DNA from 3 places in the Exiguobacterium sp. s35 genome. Region 3 is predicted to be linked to each of the others. Evidence: riboswitches for the same ligand, from Rfam matches in the RefSeq annotation. Region 3 holds a riboswitch; each other region holds the start of a gene.

Region 1 (3,276 bases), 1.6 Mb from region 3:
ATGCACTGATCACATTCAACGAATCTCTCGTACCAGCCAAGCGATTGCGTACTCATGAGACATTGCAAGAGTGGTTCCAACGCATCGATTTACCGATGAACCCGTCCATTTATCATGCGGTTCGCTACGGTACCTCCTCAGGCGTGACGATTTCTGAAGAAGATACGCTCCACTTCAAGAGCACACTCGATCACTACGCGACACGTCCTCACCCCGAGTGAGAATGTGCACAGGTTCTGCTTTTTCATCATGAATGATAAAATGGTGGAAAATGTCAGTTAAGGGGATGAAATCATGAGACGATGGGCGATGTTCGGATTAAGTGCACTTTTACTCACAGGTTGTACGGATACGGTGGCAGACAATCCGATCCCAATCGAATCACCCGATGAACCCATCACCGAATGGACACGTGAAGACTTTAAAGACGTCTATGACCAATATGAACAAACACAACCGCTCCTTGCTGCGCTCGAGCAACAAGGCATCAAACCGTTCCGTGAGACGTTCGAACGCGTCATCATTGCCGGGAACGGTCTCGAGCACACATATGCGGATATTTATCCGTTCAAACTCGATGACGGGACGTACGCTACGGTATTCGACAGTCAGGACGGGACGTTAATCAACGGGTCGGAGTCCGTGGCGCCACTCTTTTGGCAAGAGAAGTCCTTCCTTCAATACGTCGAAGAAATTGAGAATCGGAAATTCGGCACAAGTGCCCCACCTACCGATGTCGTCCTCACACACGATGAATTCCAATCGGTCTATGACCGGCATGCCTACACGTCAGCCCTCCTCGTTGAACTCGATGAAGCGGGCGTCGAGCTCGCACGGGAACCAATTGATGATGTGATCGTCGCCGGCAACGGCGTGACCGAAGTCACTGCCGACTTATTCGTATTTGATGTCGAAGGCGGGTATGCAATCGTATATGATCAGGATGGAGAAATTTTAAAAGGTCCCGAATCCATCTCACCGCTCTTTTGGAACGAGAAGGACTATGAGGACCTGTTAGCCAAGTATGAGGGGTAATTCCGTCCCCTTCCAATTTATGCTATACTCAAACCAATAAACGACCACTAGGGGAGCCTTCGGGCTGAGACGGCATGTTGCCGGACCCTTCGAACCTGATCTGGCTCATACCAGCGTAGGGAAGTGGCTTGGGATACGTCTCTGTATATCCACGCCATTTTTCCGTCTGGAAACGTGGCGTTTTTATTTTGAAAGGAGACTATTCATGCGTATTCAACAACTCACTTGGATGGCAATGCTCGTTGCCATCGCCGTCGTCGGCTCGATGTTCATCTCGATTCCCACAGGTGTCGCTCGCGCTTATCCGATTCAACACATGGTGAACGTGATTGCAGCAGTCACCGTCGGTCCGGTCGGAGCCGTTCTCGTCGCTTTCGTCACAGGACTCATTCGCGTCATGACCGGGACCGGGTCACTGCTCGCATTCCCTGGCGGCATGATTGGGGCGTGTCTTGCCGGCATCTTCTTCGTTCGCACGAACCGTCTCTATGCTGCCGCTCTCGGAGAAATCATCGGAACTGGTGTCATCGCCTCGTTGATTGCCGTTCCGTACGCGAAACTGTTAATGGGTTCAACGTTCGGCGCCTTCTTCTTCGTGCCGGCGTTCCTTGCTTCTAGTTTGACGGGAGCGCTTCTCGGTTGGCTCGTTTTGTCGCGCGTCAAACAGTTGCGACCAAGTGTCCTCAAATAACAAATTGTTGATCCGAGAACCCGACCGACTCATGACGGTCGGGTTTTTGTGTGATAGACCCAAATCGCTTCGTCGTTCCATTCATCGATTAAGCCGCTGTCGACAAAGCCGTTCTTCGCATAAAATCGTTTCGCAGCTTCATTCTCTTGATGGAGGCTCAGGATGATATCATCGACATCATATTTTGTCTGAATCCAGTCCACCGCCATGCGTAGGCACTTCGTTCCAACGCCTTTCCCCTGTTCATGTTGACCAATCATGAAACGGTCGAGCCATACATAACGTTCTGTCTGGTTTTCTGCTCCGACCATCATGAAGCCAACCGGTCGCTCGCCTTCATAGAATGCATAGCTCCGCCAATTGTATTTCGTATCCTCAGCCATCTCTTGAAGCGACTCGGAATTTGTCTCGATGAATCGGGATTGTTTCTCGTCCACTGTCAGGGCGATGACCGCCTCTCGATTGACTGCATCAATCGGTTGAATCGTGATTTCATTTACTTTCATACATTCACCTCATTGATTTTCTCTCTCTTCCATACGCAAGCTCCCATAAAAAGTTTCTTCCCCCGTATCTTCGAGATCATGCATTCGCTACACTAATAAGAGAAAGGGAGGTTATCATATGTTTCGAATCGGAAGTATCTTCATTCCCGTATCAGATGTCGAACAGTCCCTGAACTGGTATACCACTTATTTTCATGCCCAAGAAATCGGGCGCTGGGAAGGAGGAATAGGGATTTGTCTGCCAGACGGTTCGACTCAACTTGGATTGATCCAGACCTCGTCACCGCAACCCGCAACATTTAAAGATGCATCCGGACAAGCCCATGTCTATTTCAACGTCATCTGTGAGGACATTCAGTTCACGTATCAATCGTTCGAACAAGCAGGATTGATCGCGACACCGCTTCACGATTTCGGAGGCATGTCTTACTTTGACGTACGAGACCCGGATGGACATACGATCAGTCTCATCTCGGAAGATGTGACTTCCCCGTTCCACCGCAACCGAGTGAACGACCTCCAAACGAAAGGAAAGTCCTGATGAAACAAATTCACCATATTTGTATCCAAACACCAGATTATGCCGCATCGAAGTCATTTTACGAAGCGCTCGGTTTTGAACTCGTCCAAGAGTCACCAAACTTCCATACGCGTGACTTCAATAGTTGGCTCAAGCTCGGTGATTTTTATATCGAGCTCCAGACCGCCAAAGCCGATGAAGCGTTACAAGACTATTCGAAACACGCGGCCGGTCCCGTCCATTTTGCACTCTATGTGGATGACCTCGAAGCGGAAGTCGCACGACTCGAACAACTCGGTGTCACGTTCTTGCCGAAGCACGGTGGGAACATCTACTTCGTCGTCGATGGACATTTAAGTAAACTAAAAGCACCTGAAGGAACCATCATTGAACTGCGTGATACGTTTCTGATCAACTGAGGCCGATGTGCCTCTTTTTTGTTGGACACATCTTCACGTTTCCCTCACTCGTCTCATCGGGAATGGGTATGAAAAGGATGTGTTGTTCATGATCAAATATCTCGA
Region 2 (3,276 bases), 1.6 Mb from region 3:
ATGTAAAATGACCGGATCGTCTTTTGAAGAAAGTCAGTTTGAAGGTGTTCGTGTCACGGAAGGGGACTGGTCGTTCGTCAACCTACGTCACGTGTCGCTCAAGAAAATGGACTGGTCCCACGTTCGATTGGTCGAGGCCGATCTGTATGGATCTGACTTGACCGAGACAGTCTGGCAACAGACGGACTTGACTCGGGCGACGCTTCAACACGCGGTGTGTCGTGGTGCCGACTTTAGAGGCGCGCTCGTCGACGGGGTTGATTTTTCGAACGTAACATTGCAACAAACAAAACTAGACGCGATGCAGGCAATTCAAGTCGCGCGCTCATTGGGGGCGATTGTAGAATGAAACCAGAACAAATCATCGAGCAGTTGATTGCGTTCGCAAAAGAACGTGAACACATCCGGACGGTCGTGTTGAACGGCTCACTCGTCAATCCGAATATCCAGCCAGACGCATATCAGGATGTCGACCTTGCTTTTTATGTGGAAGATGTCCAAGCGGTTGTGGTCGATTCCTCATGGATGGACACGTTTGGGGATATTTTGATTATGCAGATGCCTGAAACGACTGACCCGAAACGACATGTGACATTCTTGGTGCAATATGTGGACGGACATCGGATCGATTTGACGATTCGGAGTGTGGATCAAGTAGAAGCCATGCTCGAAACGGACTCGCTCAGTCAAATCGTATTCGACCGAGATCATCATCCGGACGTTACGCCTTCGGACACCACATATCGCGTAACACGTCCATCTGCTGACGAGTATGCGGCTTGCTGGAATGAGTTTTGGTGGGTGTCGCTCTATGTCGTTAAAGGCATCAAACGGCATCAGGTGCTATATGCGCTCGATCACCTCGATATCATGCGGAATATGCTCCGTCAGATGATGGAATGGAATATCGGTTATGCGACGGAGTTCTCCGTGAATCTCGGGAAGTCAGGTGATGGGATGCGCGACCACTTGCCGGAAGAGTTGTGGGAGATGCTTACGGCAACATATGCTTCCGCTGAGCTGAGTGCGATTGAAGATACGCATGACCGCCTGCAATCGCTCTTCTTCTTTTGCGCGCAACGCGTCGCCGAACAAGGCGATTTCGTGTTCCGAGAAGAAGAAGCGAGACGTGTCCGTGCCGCATGTGCAACACTTCGACATTCGAACGATTAATGAGGCCGAGAGCCGGGAAACGCTCCTTATAGAGAAAGGAGCGTTTTTTCATGAACCCATATACGACATTTATTGCCCTTTTAGTCGGAAGTCTTGTCCTTTTTGTCGGTATTCGTTTAAAGAAATGGCCGATTATTTTGGTGGCGATGTTGCCTCTTGGTCTCGTCGCATTTAATATGTTCTTACTGATCACAGGACGCTAGAAACAGCTTAAATTGTTGACCGCCCAAACAGGAAAAGGTTTTCAATTGGTAAAAAGATTGATAGAATGTGGTCGAAGACGACTGAATTTCATAATGTTTGCCACTAGGGGAGTCGCGCCACGCGGCTGAGATGGACATGGTCCAGACCCTTCGAACCTGATCTAGTTCAAGCTAGCGTAGGGAAGTGGGCGAGACGAATCATATGGCTTCACCTAGATATGACTGTTCGAGACGCCGCTTCCGTTATGGGAGGCGGCGTCTTTTTATCTGTTATAAGGGGGAGTTACTATGAAATTTACAGATCACTTACGTCAGGAAGCAGACGGATTGTTTGAAGCAAGCTTCCATCATCCGTTCGTCCGTTCACTCGGGGAAGGGACGCTCGACGAGAAGAAGTTCAGACATTACGTCATGCAAGACTCTTACTATTTGAATCAGTTTTCAAAAGTACAGGCTAAAGGAGCGACGTTCGCACCAACGATGGAACTATCGAGCCGCTTTTTGACGCATGCGTTGCACACGATTGAGGCGGAACTCTCCCTTCATCGTGAGTTCTTTACGATGCTTAACGTGACAGACGTGGAACTAGCGACATTCGAGCCGGCACCGACCGCTTATGCGTATGCCCTTCATATGCAACAAGCAGGACCGACACTCGGTGATGTATTGGCGTCAATCCTTCCGTGTTATTGGGTGTATTACGAAATCGGTGAACGACTAAAAGACAAACGACCAGACCATCCGATTTATTCAGCTTGGATTGCGACGTACGGTTCGGAATGGTTCCGTGAGCTTGTGGAAGAGCAGATTGATCGGTTGGATGAATTGGCTGGACAAGCAACGGAAGAAGAACGCGTGCGTTACACAAAACTTTTCTTGAAGAGTTGTTACTACGAAGTCGCCTTCTGGGAAATGGCATGGACGCTCGAATCATGGACGTTGTCACAGGAGGTCAACCAATGAGACATGAGATTTGGAGTGAGATTCGAAAGCAGGCGCCGTTAATTCACAACATCACAAACACGGTCGTCGCCAATTTTTCGGCGAATGGACTGCTCGCCATTGGCGCCTCCCCGGTGATGGCAGACGCGATTGAGGAAGTGGCAGAGATGACGTTTGTGAGCGATGCGCTCGTACTCAACATCGGGACACTCGGTACGATGACCGAAGCGACGATGATTCGTGCAGGGCAAGCTGCAAATGAAGCGGGATGTCCGGTCGTGCTCGACCCGGTCGGTGTCGGGGCAACGTCATTTCGTCGAGATGTCGTCGAGCGTATCCTTCGTCACGTCCGCGTGTCGGTTATTCGTGGGAATGCAGGAGAAATTGCCACATTGGTCGGCGTCGATTGGGCAGCACGTGGTGTCGATGCGGGTGACGGGGCGTGTGAACCACGCCAATTGGCGCTCGGAGCGGCGAAACGCTATGGATGTGTCGTGGCGGTGACCGGAAAAGAAGATCTGGTCAGTGATGGAAGTGTCGTCATAGAAGTCCACGGCGGAACAAAACGAATGACTGAGACGACCGGTACAGGCTGTCTACTCAGTGCGGTCGTCGGAGCATGTCTAGCGGTCGAGAAGAACGCCCTAAAGGCGACGGTGACAGCCGTGTCGGGATATGCCTATTGCGGGGAGTTGGCGAGTGAACGGGCAGAAGGACCAGGAGATTTTCCGATTCACTTCTTAAATGCCCTTCATCAATTGACGCAACATACGATCCCGACGAATCGAATCGAGGTGTCGACATCATGAGACCGCAAGTATTGACGATTGCCGGATCTGACTCAGGGGGAGGCGCCGGGATTCAAGCTGATTTAAAAACGTTTCAAGAGCTCGGTGCGTTCGGGACGAGTGTGCTGACTGCGATCACGGCTCAAAACACACTTGGTGTTCATGGGATT
Region 3 (3,276 bases):
TCGTACACGCTAGTCATTGCCCCTGACGAAGTCGGGACAGCAACGATTGAAGTTGATGGTGAGATTGTTCGAACGGATTCAGTCACATATGCGCAAGCCGAAGAGGCACAATAAAGAGGTGACGGTGTCGTCACCTCTTTTTTAAAAGGAGGTAGTCATAATGAAAGGAACAATCATTCGTCTTCAAGGCGGGTTTTATGATGTGATGACCGAGGCGAATCAAGAGATTCGTTGTCGGGCAAGGGGGAATTTTCGAAAACGCAATATCTCACCTGTCGTCGGCGACGATGTGGTGATTCAAGATCAAGAAGATGGGACCGGCTATATTCTTGAAGTGGAAGAGCGCCAAAACCATCTCGTTCGGCCACCGATTGCGAATATTGATCAAGCGTTCCTCCTCTTTTCAGTTAAGGAACCAGCGTTTTCCTATCATTTGCTTGACCGTTTTCTCATTCTCATTGAATCGAAGCAAATTCATCCAATCATCGTATTGACGAAGATGGACTTGCTCGATGAAGGTGAAGTCGAACCGATTCAAGTGGCGATTGCTCGCTATCGGGCGATTGGGTATGACGTGATCGAAACGTCGACGGAGCATGGGCACGGTGTTGATGAAGTGCGCAGTCTATTCAAGGGAAAAACGAGCGTCTTCGCCGGTCAGACCGGTGTCGGGAAAAGTTCGTTACTCAATGCAGTCGCGCCAGAACTCGAGTTGGCGACAGGTGCAATCTCGAAATCGCTCGGACGAGGAAAACATACGACACGTCACGTGACGTTAATCCAATTGGCGGATGGTCTCGTTGCCGATACACCTGGTTTTTCAAGTCTAGAGTTTCCTCAGGAACTTGAGACAGATGAGCTCAGATGGTGCTTCCCCGAATTCGTGGAACGCCATGACGATTGTAAGTTCCGGGGATGTGTCCACGTTAATGAACCAGGATGTGCCATCAAACAAGCGGTTGAAAATGGCGAAATTGCTTCAACAAGGTACGAAAATTATGTTACCTTTATGGAGGAGTTAAACGATCGAAAACGGAGGTATTGACAGATGATTAAAATTGCACCATCTATTTTAGCTGCCGATTTTGCCAACTTGGAAGCTGAAGTAAAAGCCGTTCAAGAAGCAGGGGCTGACTATATCCATTTTGACGTGATGGACGGGCAATTCGTACCAAACATCTCGATTGGTCTACCTGTTCTCGCGAGCTTGCGTAAAAAATCAGACATGGTACTCGATGTACATTTGATGATTGACCAACCAGAACGCTACGTTGAAGATTTCGTGAAAGCCGGTGCGGACATCGTAACCGTACACGTGGAAGCGACGAATCATTTGCATCGTGTCTTACAGCAAATCAAAGCGGCAGGTGCGAAATGTGGGGTCGTCTTAAACCCACATACACCACTTTCGACGATTGAACACGTACTCACGGACGTTGATATGGTGTTGCTCATGACGGTCAACCCAGGATTCGGGGGTCAGGCGTTTATTGAATCGGTCGTGCCAAAAATTTCAGCGCTTAGCCAACTTCGTCAAGACCATCAACTTGATTTTGAGATTGAAATCGATGGTGGTGTGAACGCAGAAACGGCAAAACGTTGCATCGATGCTGGAGCTGATGTGCTTGTGGCAGGATCAGCCATCTATAGTCAATCGGATTATAAAGAAGCCATAGATAGCATTCGTGGCGCATCTCGTGTATAATCGACGGTAGAACAACAAGATAGAGTCGCAAGGGGTGTCACATCATGTGGCTGAGAGGCATACGCTAACCCTTTGAACCTGTTCCGTTCACACGGACGTAGGGATGTGGCGAAAATGCACGTTGCGAATTCAAGCAGCATGGCGTTTACGTCATGCTGCTTTTTGTCGTTCAAACAAATAAAGGAGGAAGAAGGATGAAATCACGTTTCAAATTACAAGCGCTCATTGAAATTTCATTGTTTGCGGCGCTCGGGCTTATTTTTGATTTGCTCATTCCATATCGTTTACCACAAGGTGGGTCTATCAGTTTAGCGATGCTCCCGATCTTTGTCATGGCGTTCCGTCACGGGCTGAAGGGTGGTCTTGCGACAGGCGCGCTCGTCGGGACACTTCAACTCTTGTTCGGAGCATACATTTTCACACCTGTACAATTCTTGCTCGACTATACGGTCGCATATGGCCTCGTCGGTATGGCCGGGGTATTCGCAGGGCGAGTGAAACATGCTGCGAGTCAAGGTGCGACAAAGACGCTTGCCATCTATTTAGTGCTCGGGGCATTGCTCGGGTCGATTTTACGATACGCAGCGCACGTCATCTCGGGTATCGTCTTCTTCGCTGAATACGCAGAAGGTCCGGTCGTGGCCTACTCGCTCGGATATAACGCCACGTATATGCTCCCATCCTTTGTCATCTCGGCCATCGTGTTAGTACTTCTCTTCACGACAGCACCACGTTTCACGCGTGTGGCGACACGGGATATCCGTCAATGAACGTACTAATCGTCGCGGCGAGTCCGGCACCTATTCCGGACTTACCGCGTGATGCCGATTTTGTGATTGGTGTGGATGGTGGATATCAAAGACTGTTAGATGAAGGAGTTGTACCAGACGTCGTGGTGGGAGATTTTGATTCGTTCGATGGGACACCACCTGATCAAGCGTTACGCTATCCTTCGGAGAAAGATGTGACAGACTTAGAAATTGCATTGGAGTTAGCAAGAGAACGGGGAGCAACACGAATCGATGTGTATGGGGCTCTCGGGGGACGGATCGATATGACGTTTGCGAACGTAGGCTTACTGGAGTCCTATCCGGAGATGCACCTTCATGATGAAGGGCAAACGGTCTATCTTGTAAGAATAGGAGACTATACCATTCCGAAACGGGACGGTCACTATTTGTCTTTCATGCCATGGAAGACAGCTACGATTTCCATTAAAGATGTCAAATATCCACTTGACCATCATGACGTGACGAGCGGAGAGGCGCTGACGATCTCAAATGAATGGTCTACGGATTCTGCCCGGTTGACGGTCCATCAAGGGACCGTTCTCGTCATGATTGTCAAAAAATGAGCACAAAAAAATCCCATCGGCGAATGCCGCTGGGATTTATTCGTTCGTGTATAAGTATTATACGCGTTCAACGAGACCTGATTTAAGTGCGCGAGCTGAAACCCAAACGCGTTTCGGTTTACCGTCAACGAGAATACGAACTTTTTGTACGTTTACACCCCAAGTACGTTTTGTCTTGTTGAGTGCGTGCGAACGGTTGTTACCTGATTTAGGTGAT

The links. A riboswitch is a leader RNA that binds a small molecule or an ion and turns the genes downstream of it on or off. The one in region 3 is predicted to bind thiamine pyrophosphate.
Region 1: it holds a riboswitch for thiamine pyrophosphate, as region 3 does, so the genes downstream of both, thiW (energy coupling factor transporter S component ThiW) here and thiT (energy-coupled thiamine transporter ThiT) in region 3, are expected to answer to the same signal.
Region 2: it holds a riboswitch for thiamine pyrophosphate, as region 3 does, so the genes downstream of both, tenA (thiaminase II) here and thiT (energy-coupled thiamine transporter ThiT) in region 3, are expected to answer to the same signal.

What each region holds. Positions count from the first base shown of each region.
Region 1 is NZ_JACSKI010000001.1:2,031,565-2,034,840, forward strand. Features, by position in the region: gene KNO75_RS10355 (hypothetical protein) at 1-221, shown strand, start outside; gene KNO75_RS10360 (hypothetical protein) at 295-1,035, shown strand; TPP riboswitch at 1,075-1,174, shown strand; gene thiW (energy coupling factor transporter S component ThiW) at 1,241-1,726, shown strand; gene KNO75_RS10370 (GNAT family N-acetyltransferase) at 1,756-2,232, opposite strand; gene KNO75_RS10375 (VOC family protein) at 2,351-2,773, shown strand; gene KNO75_RS10380 (VOC family protein) at 2,773-3,171, shown strand; gene KNO75_RS10385 (LTA synthase family protein) at 3,260-3,276, shown strand, end outside.
Region 2 is NZ_JACSKI010000001.1:2,000,186-2,003,461, reverse strand. Features, by position in the region: gene KNO75_RS10155 (pentapeptide repeat-containing protein) at 1-349, shown strand, start outside; gene KNO75_RS10150 (aminoglycoside 6-adenylyltransferase) at 346-1,173, shown strand; gene KNO75_RS10145 (hypothetical protein) at 1,224-1,376, shown strand; TPP riboswitch at 1,472-1,576, shown strand; gene tenA (thiaminase II) at 1,665-2,339, shown strand; gene thiM (hydroxyethylthiazole kinase) at 2,336-3,127, shown strand; gene thiD (bifunctional hydroxymethylpyrimidine kinase/phosphomethylpyrimidine kinase) at 3,124-3,276, shown strand, end outside.
Region 3 is NZ_JACSKI010000001.1:438,628-441,903, forward strand. Features, by position in the region: gene pknB (Stk1 family PASTA domain-containing Ser/Thr kinase) at 1-114, shown strand, start outside; gene rsgA (ribosome small subunit-dependent GTPase A) at 158-1,045, shown strand; gene rpe (ribulose-phosphate 3-epimerase) at 1,049-1,705, shown strand; TPP riboswitch at 1,726-1,826, shown strand; gene thiT (energy-coupled thiamine transporter ThiT) at 1,900-2,475, shown strand; gene KNO75_RS02250 (thiamine diphosphokinase) at 2,472-3,059, shown strand; gene rpmB (50S ribosomal protein L28) at 3,117-3,276, opposite strand, start outside.